Regions from separate parts of the Anoxybacillus andreesenii genome, predicted to be linked through region 3. Evidence: riboswitches for the same ligand, from Rfam matches in the RefSeq annotation. Region 3 holds a riboswitch; each other region holds the start of a gene.
The links. Region 3 has a riboswitch for S-adenosylmethionine ahead of J2S07_RS14700 (methionine biosynthesis PLP-dependent protein). Riboswitches for the same ligand answer to the same signal wherever they lie in the genome.

Region 1: another riboswitch for S-adenosylmethionine. It lies ahead of J2S07_RS07760 (methionine ABC transporter ATP-binding protein); the one in region 3 lies ahead of J2S07_RS14700 (methionine biosynthesis PLP-dependent protein).
Region 2: another riboswitch for S-adenosylmethionine. It lies ahead of metK (methionine adenosyltransferase); the one in region 3 lies ahead of J2S07_RS14700 (methionine biosynthesis PLP-dependent protein).
Region 4: another riboswitch for S-adenosylmethionine. It lies ahead of J2S07_RS07755 (O-acetylhomoserine aminocarboxypropyltransferase/cysteine synthase family protein); the one in region 3 lies ahead of J2S07_RS14700 (methionine biosynthesis PLP-dependent protein).

What each region holds. Positions count from the first base shown of each region.
Region 1 covers NZ_JAUSTU010000006.1:29,898-35,145, reverse strand. The annotation lists gene sufD (Fe-S cluster assembly protein SufD) at 1-225, opposite strand, end outside; gene sufC (Fe-S cluster assembly ATPase SufC) at 243-1,028, opposite strand; gene J2S07_RS22060 (YuzK family famiily protein) at 1,384-1,533, opposite strand; gene J2S07_RS07770 (MetQ/NlpA family ABC transporter substrate-binding protein) at 1,804-2,667, opposite strand; gene J2S07_RS07765 (methionine ABC transporter permease) at 2,684-3,352, opposite strand; gene J2S07_RS07760 (methionine ABC transporter ATP-binding protein) at 3,345-4,370, opposite strand; SAM riboswitch class I at 4,604-4,716, opposite strand; gene J2S07_RS07755 (O-acetylhomoserine aminocarboxypropyltransferase/cysteine synthase family protein) at 4,824-5,248, opposite strand, start outside.
Region 2 covers NZ_JAUSTU010000013.1:136,104-141,351, forward strand. The annotation lists gene tbcS (tetraprenyl-beta-curcumene synthase) at 1-103, opposite strand, end outside; gene J2S07_RS14405 (alpha/beta hydrolase) at 116-919, opposite strand; gene J2S07_RS14410 (gamma carbonic anhydrase) at 1,072-1,590, shown strand; gene metK (methionine adenosyltransferase) at 1,791-2,990, opposite strand; SAM riboswitch class I at 3,179-3,323, opposite strand; gene J2S07_RS14420 (thiol-disulfide oxidoreductase DCC family protein) at 3,399-3,773, opposite strand; gene pckA (phosphoenolpyruvate carboxykinase (ATP)) at 4,032-5,248, shown strand, end outside.
Region 3 covers NZ_JAUSTU010000014.1:58,854-64,101, forward strand. The annotation lists gene J2S07_RS14695 (bifunctional homocysteine S-methyltransferase/methylenetetrahydrofolate reductase) at 1-1,021, opposite strand, end outside; gene J2S07_RS14700 (methionine biosynthesis PLP-dependent protein) at 1,047-2,171, opposite strand; SAM riboswitch class I at 2,353-2,463, opposite strand; gene J2S07_RS14705 (hypothetical protein) at 2,660-2,878, shown strand; gene sda (sporulation histidine kinase inhibitor Sda) at 2,970-3,095, opposite strand; gene J2S07_RS14715 (gamma-glutamylcyclotransferase family protein) at 3,312-4,163, shown strand; gene J2S07_RS14720 (hypothetical protein) at 4,328-4,543, shown strand; gene J2S07_RS14725 (DUF6501 family protein) at 4,593-4,799, shown strand; gene J2S07_RS14730 (YfjL-like protein) at 4,919-5,248, shown strand, end outside.
Region 4 covers NZ_JAUSTU010000006.1:24,627-29,874, reverse strand. The annotation lists gene J2S07_RS07755 (O-acetylhomoserine aminocarboxypropyltransferase/cysteine synthase family protein) at 1-869, opposite strand, end outside; SAM riboswitch class I at 944-1,043, opposite strand; gene J2S07_RS07750 (hypothetical protein) at 1,067-1,450, opposite strand; gene J2S07_RS07745 (MFS transporter) at 1,590-2,858, opposite strand; gene J2S07_RS07740 (thioredoxin family protein) at 2,965-3,282, opposite strand; gene J2S07_RS07735 (toprim domain-containing protein) at 3,279-3,632, opposite strand; gene gcvH (glycine cleavage system protein GcvH) at 3,694-4,077, opposite strand; gene J2S07_RS07725 (arsenate reductase family protein) at 4,096-4,452, opposite strand; gene J2S07_RS07720 (acyl-CoA dehydrogenase FadE) at 4,628-5,248, opposite strand, start outside.

The sequences.
Region 1 (5,248 bases), on a different contig from region 3:
AAGATCATTTAAGGAAGCAAAATCGGTGCTCTTTACAATATGCTTATCAAATTGAGTAAAATTCCATTTATCAATTTTTGTTTTATCTGGCTTAGGTAGAGGAAGTGTATCCGCCATCTCTAATGCTTCTAGACGAAGAGTCGTTAGCCATTCAGGCTCGCCCATCTCTTTTGAAAAAGAGGATACGTACTCCTTATCAAATGGTAATTTAATTTCGGTTGTCATTTTGATCCTCCTAACACTTATGCTTCTTGCCCAACTGTTTCGTCTTCAATGCCTAATTCTTTCTTAATCCAGTCGTATCCTTCCGCTTCTAGGCGCTGTGCAAGCTCTGGTCCACCAGATTTTACAATACGACCTTGCATCATGACATGGACATGGTCAGGAGTAATATAATTAAGTAAACGTTGGTAGTGAGTAATGATTAAGCAGCCAAAGCTGTCGCTACGCATTTCATTGATTCCCTTTGATACAACCTTTAATGCATCAATATCAAGACCAGAGTCAATTTCGTCTAAAATCGCAATCTTAGGTTCAATCATCATTAATTGAAGGATTTCGTTACGCTTTTTCTCTCCACCAGAGAAGCCCTCATTTAAATAACGTTGAGCCATATCTGGATCCATTTCTAATAATTCCATTTTTGAATCCATGTTACGGATGAATTTCATTAATGAAACTTCATCGCCTTCCTCACGGCGGCTATTAATAGCAGAACGTAGGAAATCTGCGTTTGTTACTCCACTGATCTCACTTGGATATTGCATTGCTAAAAATAGACCTGCACGAGCACGTTCATCAACTTCCATTTCTAGAACGTCCTCACCGTCTAGTGTAATGCTGCCCCCCGTAACCTCATACTTAGGGTGTCCCATGATCGCTGAAGATAATGTTGATTTTCCAGTACCATTCGGTCCCATGATTGCGTGAATTTCTCCACCTTTTACTTCAAGGTTAACTCCTTTTAATATTTCTTTCCCTTCAATAGAAACATGAAGGTCTTTAATTGTTAAAGTTGATCCTGCCATGATATTACCTCCGTATATGAAATGAAAGTTCTTCCTTTGGCTTAAGCCAATTTCTATTCTCATTCTATTCTCATTACAATCTTATAACAAATGAAAAGTGTTAGCAACTCTTATGCAGTGTTAAATCATTTTGAAATAAATAGTAATCCGTTTCCTTCCTTCCCACGATTATTTATTTCTCAGCGTTTAAAGATACTCTCAATCTTATATGTAAGATTAGAATTGCTTGGTTAATATATTTTCTCCCTAACCAATTTTTGTATGTATATAGACTCTAATTGAGAATAGAAATCATTTAAATCTTTCAAATGAAGAAACCAGTGTATTAAAACACCGGTTTCTCCTAACTTCCTTATTATATACTTCTGTACAAAATGTTTCTATATACGTCACTTGCCAATCGTTGGCATTCAATATGATTTTTCTCTCGTCTTCTTTCCACTCGCATCCTTGCTTCATGCTTTCTGGAGTATACCTCATAATTAATCTTATGTGCACCCTGCATCGCTTTGTCCATCTCAGCTGTGTAGTTCAATTTTAATGGGTTGATAATGAACCATTCCTTTCAATTTGTCATTCCAAAAGCAGCATCATTTACCTTCCCTATGTTAGCAGAGTATTTTCTGTTACTCAATGCTGATTTTTTCAGTTATTTGGATGTACTCAGCGATGAGGAGCTATAGGATGATGATTGCTTTAGCTTTCTTAGAATTGGTGTGGTTTCCTTTCAATTGAAGTAAAAAAGGTATCCAGCTCGGATACCTTTTTCCTCTCTTTATTCTGAGACGGGTACAACAGCACCCTTATATTTTTCTAAAATAAAGTTTTGAATTTTTTCAGAGCGAAGCACTTCTACAAGCGTCTTGATTGCTTCTTTATTCTCATCCCCACTACGAACAGCAATGACGTTTACATAAGGAGAATCACTTTCTTCAATTGCAATTGCATCCTCTAATGGATTTAGACCAGCGTCAATCGCATAGTTTGAATTAATAAGTACTGCATCTCCTTCATTATTATTGAAGATTTGTGGAAGTAAGGATGCCTCATATTCAGTATCAAATTTTAATTTCTTTGGATTCTCTACAATATCGTCAACGGTTGCTTCTGTTTTCTCAACGCCCTCTTTTAAAGTAATGAGCCCTTCTTTTTCAAGTAGCGATAAAATACGTCCGTGATCAGGTACAGAGCTGCTCATGATAATGGTTGCACCTTCTGGTAATTCATCAAGGCTCTTATATTTCTTCGAATAGACTCCAATCGGTTCAATGTGTATTCCACCAGCGTTGACAAAATCATAGCCATGCTCTGCAATTTGGCTATTCAAATATGGGATATGTTGGAAATAGTTAGCATCTAAATCCCCTGACTCTAATGCTTGGTTAGGTAGAACATAATCCTGGAAGGTTTCAATTTGTAGCTCAATTCCTTTTTCCTTAAGCAGCGGCTTTGCTTCCTCTAAAATCTCAGCATGGGGAACGTTTGAAGCTCCAACAACCAGTTTTGTTGATTCCTCTGATTTCTCCCCACCATTATCAGCATTTCCACCTTTTTCAGTGTTGGCATTCTCAGATGTACCACATGCAGCTAAAAATAAAACCAGTGCGAATGTAAATAAAACTGTTAACCATTTTTTCATGAAAATACACTCCTCTTTATCTCTTATCTAATTTGTTTGTAATAAAATCTCCAATAAATTGGATAATAAAAACAATGACCAGAATAATAATGGTTGCCATCAAGGTCACATCATTTCTACTGCGTTGGAATCCGTCAAGATAAGCGAGATTCCCTAGACCTCCTGCACCGATAACACCAGCCATTGCGGTATAGCCCACTAGTGCAATCGCTGTAACGGTGATCCCAGAAACAAGGGCTGGCATAGATTCAGGAAGAAGTACCTTCCATATGATTGTACTTGTCTTAGCACCCATTGATCTTGCAGCCTCAATAACCCCTTTATCAATTTCTCTTAAACCGATTTCTACCATTCTTGCATAAAACGGTGCTGCACCTATAATTAAAGCCGGAAGGGCGGCATTTTCCCCAATCATCGTCCCTAGCAGTAGTTTGGTAAAGGGTATAAGTAGCACAATTAGGATGATGAAAGGGATTGAACGAAAAATATTAACAAATCCACTTATAATTTTATTAATTAGCATATTTTCCCATATATTTTCTTTCGCTGTTAGGAAAAGCAACAACCCCAAAATAATTCCTAAAATAAACGTAGCTATTACCGAAATCCCTGTCATATACAGAGTTTCTACTGTTGCCTCCCACATCTTCTCCCATCGAACATTTGGAAAGAGTTCATTAAGCATTCTTGATCACCTCTACTCCAACTTGCTGGGATTGGATAAACTCAATCGCCTTCGCTATGTCATTTTGGTTACCGTCTAAATGAATGAACAGAGTACCATAAGATCCATTTTGTGTTTGCGAAATTTTCCCCTGCAAAATATTAACCGTCACTTCAAAATTTCTGATTAAATTCGTGATAAGAGGCTGCTCAGCTGTTTCTCCCACGAAGCCAAGCTGGACTACCGTTCCAGTAGGATACAAGGCAATTAAATGTTCAATTGTTTCCCTTGTTTCCTCGGGCTCTGTAACTTGTTGGACAAATCGTTTTGTAATTTGTTCTTGGGGATTCTTAAACACCTCTAACACCGGCCCAATTTCGACCACTTTGCCCTCTTCCATTACGGCTATACGATGACAAATTTTTCGAATTACATGCATTTCATGGGTGATAAGAACAATCGTTAACCCGAGCCGTTTATTAATATCCACAAGCAGCTCAAGGATAGAATCTGTCGTCTGTGGATCAAGTGCAGAGGTTGCTTCATCACAAAGCAATACCTTCGGGTTATTAGCAAGCGCCCTTGCGATGCCAACCCTTTGTTTTTGCCCTCCACTGAGTTGGGAAGGATAAGCATCCTCTCTTCCTTCTAAACCGACTAGCTTAATTAGCTCATCCACACGCTTAAGCCTTTGACTCTTGGGAATCCTGGCTATTTCTAACGGAAAAGCAATGTTTTCTCTTACCGTTCTTGACCAAAGTAGGTTAAAATGCTGGAAGATCATACTGATTTCCTGCCGGGCCTTTCTAAGCTCACTTCCCTTAATCTTGGAAACTTTTTTTTCGGCTACCACAACAGAGCCACTTGTTGGAATTTCTAAACCATTTAACATTCTGATTAGCGTGCTCTTTCCGGCTCCGCTATAGCCGATGACACCGAAGATTTCACCTTCTTTTATTTCGAGGCTGACATGATCAACAGCGGTAACCTTTCCTTTACTGGAAGCGTATATTTTTTTTACATTTTGTATAGAAATCAATTGTTGCTCACCCCATTTTCAATCCGATTACTCCTACATAAATACCTAGTTTTAAACGTATAAGCAAGAATGCTACAGTTATCTTTCTCTCACCAAAGGTTTTCATTCACCCTACTGTCCACCCCAGACGGACAAATCTAACAAAAAGTCCACGAGCGGTACCAGGTACCAAATAATGCAAAAATGCCTTCCCGCAGAAAAGCAGAAAGGCATCAATAAGACAAGTTCCCTTTCTCTCATCTGCCAAAGCAATATTTGCTTTGTGTGAATTGGCACCATTTCAGTGTCGACCACTGACGGTTGCCGGGCTTCATCGGGCACATCCCTCCACCTCTCTGGATAAGAGTAAAACCATCTATTCAATTTGTATACATGTTTAAATATAGCATTTATACTATCACGGAAATAATGGGGTGTCAACAGAAAAAGATTTTACTAGCCTATTAGATTTGCTTAGGCCTTTGCGGTAATGGAGGATATTCCTGTTGCGGCTTCAATGGCCTGATCCAGGTCCTCAATTAAGTCCTCTACATTCTCAATCCCTATGGAAAGTCGAACAAGATCCTCCGATACCCCAGCAGCTGCTAGCCCTGCCGCGTCCAGCTGTTGATGAGTCGTACTAGCAGGGTGAATAATTAGACTCTTTGCATCTCCTACGTTAGCTACATGTGCCCATAGTTCGAGCTGATTAATAAGCTTTGCTCCCGCTTCTCTGCCTCCTGCAATTCCAAAGACAACAACCGAGCCAGCTCCCTTCGGTAAATATTTTTCCACTAGGGCCTGATCAGGATGTCCTTCATCACCTGGATAAGAAACCCATGAAACTGCTGGATGGTTGTGCAGATACTCGACAATTTTCTTCGTATTTGCGATATGCT
Region 2 (5,248 bases), on a different contig from region 3:
CCGTCGCCCTTTTTTTCCAATAGGCCAGCTCCATATGAGCGGTCGGTAGAATTTTTCTATATACTTTGGACATTAGACTGAGCGGCTCAGACGGTACTGCCATAGAAATTCCTCCTTATACGACGTATCCAATCGCCTTCAATTGACTATAAACAAAATCCTTTGCATATTCAAATACTTCGTCCCGTTCTGGATCGTTAAAGATTTCATGGTAGCATTTAGGCCATTCCTTGAATCTTTTTTCAGATAATGGAGCGTGGTTGAACCATTCTGTCACTGCTTGTTTATTCACGATTTTGTCATCCCCCGCTTGCATTACAAGCATAGGTACATCCTTCACTTTTTGAAGCTCCTCAAAGGCAAGCTTCATGGAAGCATCCAATTCACGGAACCACCTGATAGAAATTTTATCAATATAAAGAGTATCATTTCGATCAATGTCCAGAATTTCTTTGTTCCGCGTTGCGATATCGACACTAATGCCTGAATTTAATCTTAATTCGGGCGCAATCACGTTGAGAAGATAAGAAATCCCATTTAGTATTTTTCCTGGCCTATTCACGAGCGCTAAGCACGGTGAAGAAAGGATGACACCGGCAAGATTGAGATTCTCCTCCTGCAATAAACGAATGGTGATAAGTCCACCCATACTATGACCGAGCAAGAACACTGGTAAATCAAACTGATAGGCGGTTTCAACCCACGCCTTGACCTCATCTAAATAGTCGTCAAAGGAGTCGATATGTCCTCGTTTAGATCTTGTCGTCATCCCATGCCCTGGCAGGTCGCCCATAATGACCTGAAAACCAGCCTGACGCCACATTTCAATTAGCCAGCCGTAACGGCGATGATGCTCTAAAGCACCGTGCACCATGACAATAACTCCTTTTGCCTCTCCGTCTGGTTCCCACTTCCACATGAATTTCCCCTCCTTCGACTTGAAGCTATCATTATTTTAGCACAAAACAAAAGATCAACTCATGAATTTACTGCTCCGAAAACAATTATTCACACTTTATTTATATTATTCGGTAGAATGAAATTACCCATAAAAATAAGGAGAGATGGTTTATGATTTATCCATTTCATAACAAATGGCCACACATTTCATCAACTGCCTTCATTGCTGATTATGTCACCATTACTGGAGATGTTAAAATTGGCGATGAGTCAAGCATATGGTTTAACACGGTTATAAGGGGAGACGTAGCCCCAACGATCATCGGTAAGAAGGTCAATATCCAGGATAATAGTGTCCTCCATCAAAGCCCTAATAATCCTCTCATTATCGAGGATGAGGTAACAGTGGGGCATCAGGTGATCTTACATAGCTGCATCCTTCGTAAAAGAGCTTTAATTGGTATGGGCTCGATCATTCTAGACGGAGCTGAGATTGGAGAAGGTGCATTTATTGGAGCAGGCAGCTTGGTTCCTCAAGGTAAGAAAATCCCACCAAACACCCTTGCTTTTGGGAGACCAGCGAAGGTTATAAGGGAACTGAATGAAGACGACATTGCCGATATGAAAAGAATTTCAAGAGAGTATGCAGAAAAAGGACAGTACTATAAATCCTTACAGCAAAATTCATAACCACTTCCATGTGAGAAAAAAGAAGTTACACATAAACGATGTAACTTCTTTTTAACGTATTGGCTCGGTTATCTTTTGTTGTTGATCTTCATATCCCCTTATACGTGTACGTTCTCTAAGTTATTCGTACCGAATAAAACCCGTTCACGTTCACGTATAAGGCTATAATCAACACTGTACATTAACAAAGCCTACTTATTCTATTTTCCAGCCTGTTCTCGAAGCACATCTGCTTTGTCTGTACGCTCCCAAGGAACATCAATATCAGTTCGCCCAAAATGACCATATGCGGCCGTCTTCTTATAAATTGGACGACGTAAATCTAACATTTTGATAATGCCGGCTGGACGTAGATCAAAATGATTACGCACGAGCTCCACAAGTACATCCTCACTTACCTTCCCCGTTCCAAAGGTATCAACAGAGATAGAAACTGGTCTGGCAACACCGATGGCATAGGCTAGCTGTACTTCCACCTTATCTGCCAGTCCTGCAGCAACAATGTTTTTGGCGACATAGCGTGCAGCATAGGCTGCCGAACGGTCCACCTTTGTCGGATCCTTACCTGAGAAGGCTCCACCACCATGGCGCGCATAACCGCCATAGGTATCAACGATAATTTTTCGACCCGTTAACCCAGCATCTCCCTGTGGGCCACCGATCACAAATCGACCTGTTGGATTAATAAAATACTTCGTGCTGTCATCAATTAACTCCCTTGGTACAACTGGGTTGATCACATGCTCTTTAATATCTTGTTGAATTTGTTCGAGCGAAATTTCCGGATGATGCTGAGTTGAAATCACGATCGTGTCAATGCGAACCGGTTTCCCTTCTTCATCGTATTCAACCGTAACCTGAGTCTTCCCATCTGGGCGAAGATATGGAAGGATTTCTTCCTTGCGTACTTCGGCAAGACGACGAGATAATTTATGCGCTAGCGAAATCGGAAGAGGCATGAGCTCCTTCGTTTCATTACAAGCGAATCCAAACATTAAACCTTGGTCCCCGGCTCCAATCGCTTCAATCTCTTCCTCAGTCATACTTCCTTCACGGGCCTCTAGTGCCTTGTCAACGCCCATAGCAATGTCAGCTGACTGCTCATCAATCGAGGTTAATACTGCACATGTCTCTGCATCAAAGCCATATTTTGCCCGATTATAACCAATTTCTTGAATGGTTTCACGAACAATCTTTGGAATGTCCACATATGTAGATGTTGTGATTTCTCCCGCCACCAATACAAGACCTGTCGTAACAGATGTTTCAGCAGCTACACGGGCATTCGCATCTTTTGCTAAAATAGCATCCAAAATCGCATCAGAAATTTGATCACAAATTTTGTCGGGGTGACCTTCCGTAACTGACTCAGAAGTAAACAAACGAGCGTTTCTTGACATCCGATTTCCTCCTTTAATATATATGCTCGAGGACTCCCACCTCGTTTTGATACGGTACTCATTCCCTATGTAGTATGAAATAAACATGATCTTTTTATGATTAATTCTAGGGCTCCGCCGCTACTTAGGGGCAAATAAAAAAACCTTCCCTATGAGGAAAGGTTGAAGATTCCATTTCTAGCCTTTCACTCTTATCGTTCAAGGATCGATACCTTGCTTCAGGTTAGCACCGTTGCCATAGCACTGAGAGTGATCTTTTCTGATCCTTCTCCATCATCATAGCCGGTTGCTGGGTTTCATAGGGCCTGTCCCTCCACCTACTCGGGATAAGAGAGTATCCGTTCAAATTAAAATCTTATCGAAAGGATACAATAGTGTCAACAGAAATCTATATTTATTATAAATTTTTCACAGTGAACAACTGTCATCGCTACATTTATGTGCTTTAAATTGATGCCGCCTTTTGGCTATCCATCCGTATATGGGGCGGCCAATCACATGCATGTAGGGAATATAGAGGAAGGCTCCAATTAAAAAAGTGTACGGACTAATTAGGAGAAGCTTCCGTACCGCTTCAAAGCCTTTTAGCACCCTTTTATCAGGAAGGATGATATGCAGTTCCCTTCTTAGCTCTATTGCACTGAAGGAATACTCTTGATCTGTCTTTTCATATTCCTGAAGCGATAACCAATTCACTTTAGTTTTTCTATCTATCTTTTGAAAAATCCTTTTTGACTCCTGACACAATGTACAATTGGCATCATATAATGCATATATTTTCATTTTTACCATTCCCATCTGTGATTCGGATTGAATACATTAACACTAAACTTTACTGGAAAAAATCCGAAATAAAATAGGGAAAATTCCCATCATTAGTATAGACTAATGAAGCCAATGTGTTATACTAATCCTGAGATGTAATCGTTTAAACTTCCAATCTGCACGAAAGTAACTGCGCTGAAAATTTGTCAATATTCTATTCGACATTTCCCGAATAGGTCAAAATAAAATAAATTGCTGAAAGAAGGTTTTCATCAAATGAATTCAGTTAGCCTCTCGAACGAATTACATGCATTATTACAACAAGACAATGTTCATGTACAGCTTTCTGTTCCTCAGTTAGTCGAAAAGGTTTTAAAACGCAATGAAGGAGTTTTAACGTCGACAGGTGCTGTTCGCGCAACTACAGGAACGTATACGGGCCGTTCTCCTAAAGATAAATACATTGTTGAAGAGCGCTCCTCTAAGGATAAAATTGAATGGGGTTCTGTCAATCAGCCCATTTCTGAGGATACTTTTGACCGTCTTTATAATAAGGTTATCAATTATTTAAAGGAAAAGGAAGAGGTATTTGTTTTTAAAGGCTTTGCAGGGGCCGACAAGAAATCTCAGCTTCCGATTCAAGTCATTAATGAGTATGCATGGCATAATCTTTTTGCCCATCAGTTATTTATTCGCCCAACGGAGGAAGAATTATTAACTCATGAGGCTCAATTTACGGTTATCTCAGCTCCTGATTTTAAAGCTGACCCACAAATTGATGGTACAAGGTCTGAAACCTTCATTATTGTTTCATTTGAACGTCATACGGTTTTGATTGGTGGTACAGAATACGCAGGAGAAATCAAGAAATCCATTTTTTCCGTTATGAATTATCTTCTCCCAGAAAACAATATTCTCTCCATGCATTGCTCTGCCAATGTTGGCCGTGAGGGGGATGTTGCGCTATTCTTCGGCTTATCAGGTACAGGAAAAACGACTCTTTCAGCTGATCCCCACCGCCGTTTAATCGGAGATGATGAGCACGGATGGTCGCAAAATGGTGTTTTCAATATCGAAGGTGGGTGCTACGCCAAATGCATCAATCTTTCGCGTGAGAAGGAACCACAAATTTTCGATGCGATTCGTTTCGGATCTGTCTTGGAGAACGTCGTCCTAAATAACGAAAGTCGTGTTGCTGATTATGATGACGGGACATTGACAGAGAATACCCGTGCCGCATATCCAATTCAAGCGATCGATAATATCGTTGAGCCAAGCATTGCGGGACATCCAAATACAATTGTGTTTTTGACAGCTGATGCGTTTGGAGTTCTTCCTCCCATCGCAAAATTAACAAAGGAACAGGCAATGTATCACTTCTTGAGTGGCTATACATCCAAGCTTGCAGGTACCGAGCGTGGCGTTACTTCCCCAGAGGCTACCTTCTCAACCTGTTTCGGTTCTCCGTTCCTCCCTCTTCCAGCAACTAGATA
Region 3 (5,248 bases):
TTGCTCCCTGAAAAAATTTCTCTGTATTCAGCTTTCGCGGAGGGTCCAACTCAACGATGACGGACGGCCTTTCCTTCACAATTTGCTGGAGCGGGGTGTCGTCTCTAACATTTGAATTCTTGACCGAGACGATATGCCTTTCTTTAACGACCTTTTCTGTGATCGGTGCTGCTCCTTTTAAAGCCTCTGCAAAGGCGCGAATATGCTCTGGTGTCGTCCCGCAGCAGCCTCCGAGTAAACGGATTCCTTCCTGGCGAAATGCTATCGCTGATTTTCGAAAATATTCAGCTTCCCCACCGTAGTGGAACTTCCCATCTGTATAAGCAGGGAGACTCGCATTCGGATAGGCTGATAGAAAAGCCTTCTTTGGAAGCTTCACTTCTTCAAAACTCTTAATCATGTGATGCGGTCCGAGTCGACAGTTCAACCCGACAACATCTGCTCCCAGTGACTCTAATCGATCAAACGCTTCATTTAGGGTGAGCCGATTTTGCAGAATTCCGGGCTCTTGGATCGATACTTGGGCGATAATGGGAAGAGTGGTTTCCTTTCGGGCGATGGTCAATACTGCCTCTAATTCCTCCAAATCATAAAAGGTTTCTAACAGAATGCCATCTACGCCTTCTAGGAGAAGACAGTATAGCTGTTCTCGAAAGCTTCGCTTTATTTCATCAAGTGAAAATGCCATTGGGGTGATGCTACGGATTCCACCCATCGTTCCGACTACATAACCTCGGCTTTTCGCGGCTTTTTTGGCCAGCTTAACAGCGGCGCTATTTATCTCCTTGACAGATTCCTCCAATCCATATCTTCCGAGCTTCAAGTAATTAGCGGCATATGTATTCGTTTGTAGGAGATCAGAGCCGGCCTCAATATAGGCTTCATGGATACTGCGTATCTCTTCGGGATGGGAGAGATTCAGCTCCTCGTAGCAACTCCCTGTGCCATAGGAGTAGAGAAGGGTTCCCATCGCGCCGTCCCCAATTAATATTTGCTGATTTAATTTCTCTAGGAAACTCATATTCTCACTCCTTTCTATAGTCTTGTTAAAGCGTAGTTTGTAAGGCTGATTGTTTTTTTGCTTCCAATAGGGCCTGTTCTAAATCACTAATTAGATCCTTCGTATGTTCAATGCCAACGGAAAAGCGTAGCAAGCGATTGTCCACTCCCGTTTCAAGACGAATTTGTAGAGGAATGTCGGCATGCGTTTGGGTAGCAGGGTAGGTGATAAAGCTTTCGACGCCTCCTAAGCTTTCAGCAAAGGTGATCAATTTTAAGTTCTTTAGAAAAGGATTCACCCATTTTTCATCCTGAACCCGAAAGGAGAGCATTCCCCCTCTACCTGGGTACAGGACATCGGTTATTGCTTCATGCTTAGATAGAAATTGCACGATTTCCTTCGCATTTTGCTCGTGTTTTTCCATTCGCAGCGCTAATGTCTTCATTCCACGTATAAGGAGCCAGGAATCAAACGGGCTCAAAACTGCTCCATTACCGTTATGGTAAAAAGCGAGGGATTCACAAAGCTTTTCCCCCTTAGCCACAACCAGTCCCGCAAGCACATCATTATGTCCGCCTAGATATTTGGTTGCACTATGGACAACAATATCGGCTCCTTCAGCAATCGGCTTCTGAATGTAAGGAGTATAGAAGGTATTGTCCACGATGAGAAGCAGCTGATGTCTTTTTGCAAGTTCGGCAACCTCTTGGATATTGGTTTGCTCCATTAAAGGATTTGTTGGTGTTTCGATAAAGATGGCTTTTGTATGTTCGTTGATACATCGTTTGATACTCTCAGTACAGCTTGTGTTGACATAGGAAACCTTGAGCCCCCATTTCTTGGCACACTGCTCAAGTAGTCGATAGGTGCCTCCGTATAAATCCTTAGAAACAATCCATTCATCCCCTGATTGGAAAAGGGAGAGGACAGTTAAGATAGCCGCCATTCCAGAGCTGCAGGCAAATCCTTGATCCCCTTCCTCGAGTTCCGCAATGGCCGATTCAAGAATGTTCCTTGTTGGATTTCCCGTACGAATATAATCAAACCCACTTGATTCACCGATTCCTTCATGGCGGTAGGCAGTTGAGAAATAGACAGGTGGATTGACGGCACCGGTGGTTGTTTCACTTCGGTTGCCGATTTGGGCTAGCTTCGTATCTGGTTGGTACATGGTCCACACTCCTTTGTTAAAATGCTGTTTGATATGGGCTTATACGTGTACGTGAACGGGTTTTATTCGGTACGAATACCTTAGAGAATGTTCACGTATAAGGCGATAAAACAAGAACCTAGAGAAAAAAATAAAAGCCTTCTTATAAGAAGAAGACTTTTATCTGCTAAATAAGCCGTTCTTCTTATCTGCCAAGTTTTAACTAAAAAACTTGCTGGAATTAGCACCTTGCAAATATTTGCAGGTTGCTGAGGCTTCATAGGGCCAGACCCTCAACCTCTCTTGATAAGAAATTAGATTCAATTTTCTAAAATTTACTACATTAACAGAATAAAGTCAACAGTAATTGTAAAAACAATCTTTTTGGAAGGTGTAAGGGAAAGCTGTAAATGTTCTTAATATTGACATAAATTTTTAGAATATTTGGTATATAATGAATATAATAACAAGGTACTGAACTGTTACCTTAAAAATAGGAGGGAATTGTGGTGCCATTGAGGAGCCGTTGCCACCATCATTATTTGGAATATGAAGAAAGTACCAATGACTTAGTGGAGGTTGGTGCGATTTTTTCAAAATGGACAGATTGTGGCCATATGGATTTTCCGCTCGATGTACAGGAAACCATCGAGTCCAACGTAAAAGAAAAGAGGAATTATCCAATATCACCTGCCCAGCTGTATTTAAACCTTTTAGATTTTTCATGACGTAAATCCATTGCTCTTAAGCTTGCCTGACGGGTAAGCTTTTTTTAATATAACAAGGCCACCGCTTCGTATTGAGCGGTGGCCCCTGGCATTACTTATTCTTAAAAGGCTTTAGTCCTCGCTTTTCTATTTCATCCTTCAACAATTGCGCCCATTCCTTATCCTTCCCCGACTTCAATGCATCACGATACGAGACAATCAACATTTCATTACTCATAATCTTCAATATGCATACCTCCTGGTAAAAGGATTGTAAATCTATGTTCATTCATTGTAATGGATTTCTTTTCTTTTGAAAACCCTTTTCACGAAATTTTCAAAAAATTATTCATCGAACTTAGGCTCAGCATTCCAGCCTCTTAATCGATTTTACAGAATGAAGAAATCATTATAGGATAGGATCAAGCTGTGACAAGCATAAGGGGGAATTTGAGTGAAGGTTTTTGTCTATGGAACCTTGAGGAAACACGAAAAAAATCATGATAAATTAAAAGCTGCTCGTGTTCTTGCGGAGCAAGCATGGGTATATGGAGAATTATTTGATACTGGACTGGGCTACCCGGTTATGAGGAAATCCAATGAGAAAAAGGTATACGGAGAACTTTATGAGATTGATGATGAAATTTTAAAAGAGCTCGATTGGCTAGAGGGTTATGAGCCTGAAAACGAGGATCATTTATATGAGCGAATGGAGGTTGAGGTCTATACCGACTTCAACAGGACAAGGGCCATTACCTATGTGGAAAACCGAGCCATTGCAAAAGAGGCGATTTCCTCTGGGGACTGGAAGCTTCATCAACTCATGAAATCTAAGCCGAACAAGCTTTATTATTTTGCTTACGGGTCTTGCATGGATGTTGAAAGATTCCAGAAAGCGAATGTGGATCATTTTTTTCAAGCGGTTGTCGGGGCTTGCAGGCTAGACGGGTATTCGATGAAATATCTTTTCTCCGTGGCAGATGGTGGACGTGCGGATATTATTGAGGATGGGGGAGTGGTAGAAGGCATTTTATACGAGGTTCCCTTGGAGGCTGTCGAATATTTATTTGAGCGGGAAGGCTTTTACACAGGATGGTATCGTGCTACCTTTGTCGATGTTACCGTTGACGAGCAAGAGTACAACGATGTTCTAACCTTCCATGTGTACGATAAAAAGGCGGAGCAGGCACCTCCAGCTCATTATGCCGAGGAAATCTTAAGAGGCTCTAAGGGCAGGGTGAGCGAAGCGTATTATAACAAGCTTGTGGCTGAATTAAAAAGGCTTGGCTGTGAGTTTGTGGGCTGAATATTCTCCTTGCGATGAGTAAAAGGTGAGACTTCTTTGACTAATCTTCGTGAACAAATTGCCTTTCAATCGAAGGCGCCACCGTTTTTCATAGGAAAAATGTTTCATACAAGCAACTGGGCGGGTAATGATTAGCACCACTACCTTAGAAGGAAGGGGTATCTATGAAGCTATTTATTGAAAATGGCTATTATGAAGTGGTGTATGATCATCACAGCTACCCGAATCTTGAGTTTATTCGCTTAGATGAAATTTGTGAACGCACCTATATAACCTTAAAAAATGTTATTACAGGTGAATTTTTTACATTTGACGAACAAAAAATTATTAAAATAAGCAGGAAGCTATCACTTATTCAAAATCATGTTGCAAAGAATTAAGTTTTCTCCCTATAATGAAATGAAAAGAATGAACGAAGGAGATACAGTAATGAGACATCTAACATGGAACCATTCCGAAACACTAAAACAGGTAAAGTGCGTTCATACGAATGCAGAAAAATATATTGTTCATCATGCTTTAACAGTTGGAAAGACCTATGAGGTAAAGAATGAAACAGAGGAATTTTATTTTATCGTTGACAACAGTTGGAAGGTCGGCGGATTTTATAAGGATTATTTTGAAGTAGTTTCATAAGAACGATGAAAGGACCGCTTGCGGTTCTTTTTTTTGCCTAATTTTCACAAGAACTATTGCTATTTTACATATTTAGTGTAAAATTACACTAAAAGAACAATTTGTTAGGTGGGGTTATTTTGAGTAAACCGTTAAAGATCTTTTTGCTGATTTTTGCTGTATTAGTCATTGGATTTGCACTATTCGTCTATTTTTCATTTGCTGGCCTTCCATGGAAAAAAATTACGGTTGGAAATGCAACGTTAGCGTATTTGCAGCAAAAGTATGACGAGGAATTCGAAATCGAGGATCGATTCTATAATTTCAAAGATGGATCCTATGGAATCAAAGTGCATCCCGTCAAGGAGCCAACGATGTCCTTTTATGCAGAAGAAGGCTGGGGGAATGACAAATTTATCGACTATTATCCTGAAGCGGTTTGGGTGAAGCAAGCGGATCAGGACTTTAAG
Region 4 (5,248 bases), on a different contig from region 3:
TCTATGCCAAGTGTAAATTGGAAAGCATTAAGCGGACTTAGCGCTGGACCAATATCTCGTAGCAGCTGGACCCGAGCCTTCGTAATATACGCTGCAGCACCAAGTGCCTCACTATAAACAATATTGTGATAGCTTGGATCAGGCTCAACAAACCCAGGGAATTTCGGAGAATTCCAATCAAAATTACCACCATCGACAATAATTCCTCCAAGAGTCGTCCCATTCCCTACGAGCCATTTCGTTGCTGAGTGAATAACAATATCAGCTCCATGCTCGATTGGACGGCATAGATACGGAGTTGCAAAGGTATTATCGATAATTAGTGGAATTCCAGCTTCATGTGCAACATTTGCTACGGCTTCAATATCCAACACTCTTAGGCTCGGATTTCCGATTGTTTCGGCAAAAAGTGCTTTTGTCTTTTCGGTAATGGCTTCTTTAAAATTATTCGGATCAGTTGCATCAACAAACTTCACATTAATTCCGTATCTTGGGAGTGTCACTGCAAAAAGATTATAGGTCCCCCCGTACAGATTGCCAGCAGCTACAATCTCATCTCCTGCTCCTGCAAGATTCAGGATTGCGGTCGTAATGGCCGCCATTCCACTTGCGACTGCTAATGCTCCAATTCCCCCTTCAAGGAGAGCCACACGCTCTTCAAAAACAGTGACAGTCGGATTATGGATACGAGTATAAATGTATCCAGCCTCTTTTAAAGCAAATAAATTCGCTGCATGCTCAGTGTTTTGAAACTGATAGGCATTGTTCTGATAGATCGGTACTGCCCTTGCCCCTGTTACCGGGTCCGGACTTAGTCCTCCGTGGACTCCCAATGTTTCTAAACGGTACTTCTTCTTGTTTTCACCCATTTTTCCTACTCCCCTTCTTTTCAAAGAATGCAAAAACCCCTCTTCATAAGAAGAGGGGGATAGAATCAACACTCTTCTTATCTTTCAGAGCAAAGCTCTGCTGGAATTGGCACCGTGTAAAAAACCGGTTGCCGGGCTTCAAAGGGCCAGTCCCTCCACCACTCTCGATAAGAACATCTCATTCAATTAATAGAATACTAGCACGAAACAGATTTCTCGTCAACTAATAATTTTGAAATTTCTGTATGATTACCACTCGTTAACGCAAGAAAAAATAAAGACTCTAAAAATAAGGAATTTCGAATAGTCGATTTCAATTGCAAATGACCGTTTTTTCTGGCTGCTCTCAATTTAATTCTTCCCATTAGCAATTCTTTCATAATCGCTTCCTTACCCGAAATATAAGCATCTATTTCCTGATCTGCCTCCTCTTCCATCCCAAGCTTCCCGTTCTCAATGATTAAGACATTAACCCCGCTATTTGAGTCGAGCATCACCGACATCTTTACACCATTGAGCAATGAGGATAAATGTCCTCTGGAATTAACTTCATCTACTAATATATGTAATATACGCTGCAAAGAAAGCCCTCCTTAAGCAGTGCTTATAACATATATTTCGTTCTAAAAGCTCCTTACCCTTTTTCTTTCTTTCGACAAATACGTAGAAAAGAGCCATTAAAAAGATCATTTCCCGAGAAATATGTAAGTTTCTGTTAGGCTATTGGGCTGCATTTGCTGTCGAAGAGGCCTTCGGTTTATGAATGCTTCTGAAAACAGCAAAAAAGTAAATGGAACCTACTAAATACAAGGAGGCCGTGATGGAAAAGACGATCGCATAACCCCAGTAAGCCCCATGCGCCATAACGATCCCGGTAGATATTGGACCCATTATCGCCCAACCAAGACTAAATACCATTTGGTTGACTGAGTTTGCCAACCCTTTAACAGAGTCGCTTACTTTCGACATCATCAACGAGGTTTGAATTGGATTTCCAGCATTCATCAATGCCTGTCGAAACAGGAAGCCAATCGCAGCAAGCAGCAAGCTCTCCGTATATGCTGTTAAAAGTAAGAATGGTAGAGACGCTAATTGTAAAATCACCACCGCTTTCACTTCGCCAAACCTTTTCACCATTAACGGGCCAATGATCATCGCTACAGCAGTTGCAGCTTGGCCTAGGGAGATGATAAAGCCGATGATTGAATTGGATGCATGAAAACGATCAGCAAAATAAAGGTTTAGATAAGGGATAACCAGTCCTGCTCCAACACCAATAATCAATTGAGCAACAGCAAATAGAATAATAATTTTAAACCCATCGCGCTGGTCCTTAATTTTTTCCTTAAGTGGAATCTTCTCTTTCTTTTCTGTTTGAATTTCTCTTTTCTCCTGGAATTTAAATATAGGGATTAAAGCGATTAAAAATATCGCTCCACCTATAAGCAATGTAAACCGAATACTAATCAGCTCTGAAAAAAACAAGCTAAAAAAATCAGTCAGGGTTCCACCAAGTAGGTTTCCTATTACGTTTGCAGCAGTCATTACGGCTGAGTAGATGCTGAATAAATGAACCCTTTGAAATGGTTTGGAATTCTCAGCCAGCCAAGGAATTCCCGATACTTGCATGAAAGCCGAGGTTAAGCCTGTTAGAAAAGCCAAGGTGACCAATAAGCTTTGCACTTCAATTAACCCTCTAAATAAAAGGACAATTCCCGTCAAGAATGCTCCAAAAAGCATGCTCTTCTTTCGTCCAAAGCGATCACTTAATAAGCCTGCAGGAACTAGGATGATGGCCGTTGCTAATGAGGTCATTGAAATAACCTGACCGTTAACTTGTTCATTATACCCAAGCTCACGGATATAAAAATTGTAGATAACCATAAAAATCCCAAGTCCTACTTGAGCAAATATATTAGCTAATAAAGCAAGCTTAATATTTTTATTGTAACTCTTAAATTGATTAGACCATTCTTGAAAAAATGGCATAGATATATTCCCCTTTTGTTTATTTCGTATCCCTAAATATCATAAGCCTCCTCAGGGATAAAGTAAACAAAAAATTTGAAAATTTAAAATAGACCCATATATGAGTCTATTTATCCGTAAATTGTTTAATTGAATCGTATAGGAATGGGACTGAATGAAAGGCGTAAATCCTTTGCTGAATTTGATTCTGTTTAAAAATAAGTAGACATGGCACACTTTCGATTTCCCATGCTTTCGCAAGATCGGGAAAAAAGTTCAAATTGATCATGCCCCATTTAAACAAAGGGAATAATTCAGCTACAATATTGATCATTTTTCCGGCTACCTGGCAGGTGCCACACATAGGGGTATATAGATAAAGGAAAGAAGTGTCCATGTTCTCTTCAAGCTCCAAAATGTCCTTTTTTTCATACTCCCTTATCATCGATCAAGAAACTCCGTGTGTACATCAATATTGGCCCCTAGTAGCACAGTTGCTAGATGATGCTCAGGGGCTGTCGCAACCTCTCGGTACATTTTATCAATATAAATATGCTCTGCCTCTGGTAGCTCTCTAAGAAATTGCCTTCTGAGCTTTTCACCGGAATCATCTGCATCAACAAGAACATAGACCTCTTTTCCAGTCAGATAATCGATCAATTCGTCCAATCGTGTGATCCCAATCGTCCCGTTTGTACAAATAATTTCAACTGGTTCTTTAATAATGCTTTGAACCTTTCTTTTATCTGATTTACCCTCAACAATCAGTATCTTTTCTGTGTTCCATTCATTCATGCCTATCACCTTGTTCTTTATGACAAAAGCGCCCCACCCTGAGTGGAGCGCTTTTACTTTTTTAGTCTTCCTTCACCATTTCTTCATATTGCTCAGCAGTCATAAGATTCTCAACATCTGCCATGCTAGCCGGCTCAACGACGATCATCCATGCCTTTTCATATGGAGATTCATTCACGAATTCTGGGCTGTCACTTAGGTCCTCGTTTATTTCAACCACCTTGCCGCTAATCGGTGCATATAGCTCAGAGACAGTCTTTACTGATTCAACACTTCCGAATGGCTCGTCTGCTGTTATTTCGTCGCCTACCTCTGGTAGCTCGACAAAAACAATATCGCCGAGCTCGGATTGAGCGAAATCAGTAATCCCAATGCGAACCTTGTCTCCTTCTACTTTAACCCACTCATGCTCTTCTGAATAGCGTAATTCCTTTGGTGTATTCACCTTAACCCCTCCTAAATACTATAGCCAATTTTTTTCGTAATCCTCTTCTTTAAACCCAACTGTTACTTTGTCACCATCTGTAAGCAATGGACGTTTGATAAGCATGCCATCTGAAGCAAGAATATCAAGCAGCTCTTCATCCGAGGCCGTCTTAACCTTATCCTTTAATCCTAGCTCCCTATACTTCATGCCGCTTGTGTTAAAAAACTTCTTTATATCAAGTCCACTCTTAACGTACAGCTGTTTCAGCTCAGCCCGAGAAGGAGGATTTTCGACAATATGTACTTCTTGATACGAGATCTGGTGATGGTCCAGCCATTTTTTTGCATTTCGACATGTACCACATTTCGGATACCAATAAAAAGTCAGAGCCATTTTTTCACCTACCAATGTTATCATATCCACATCTGTATAAATTTTGCAATCTATAATTAAATTTTATCATATTTGCTACGAAAGATCATGACAATCTAAGGTCAGTCGAAACAATACTTGATTGCTTTGATCTAGCAAAAGGCTCCCTTACCACTGGAAGGGAGCCACATTAATATTATAGTACAAACTTTTCAGCTTCGATTAGCTTCACAGAAGCTTCACGTTTCTTCGCAATCACATTTGTTGGAACATGACGAGTAAGCTTACGAAGAGTTGACATCATCATGCGAAGCATATCTCCATCTTCACAAGCAACTAAGGTCTCTTTTGCATCTGCTTCAATTTTGTTGAATGCTTCTTGACAGAAGATTTGTGTATAGAGAAGCTTTTGATTGCTCTTCTCTAAACCGCTCTTGGCAATTGCTTTTTCTGTACGTAGCACAACAGATTCCATCGCATACACGTTTGCCACAATGTCCGCAATATTAACGAAGATTTCTTGTTCTTTTTCTACTTCCTTGCCGAATTTTTGAGCAGCTAAGCCTGCAGCAAGTAAAGCAATCTTCTTACCGTTGTTCACAAGCATCTTCTCTTGTGCTAATGGCTCATCACCTGGCTCTTCTGGCATAAGCATCATAAGCTCTTCTTGTAGAGCCATTGCTTTTTGGAATAGCGGAAGCTCACCCTTAAGGGCTTTCTTCAAATAAGTGCCTAGCACAAGTAGACGGTTGATTTCATTTGTACCTTCAAAGATACGGTTAATACGAGAGTCACGGTAAGCACGAGCAATTTCATA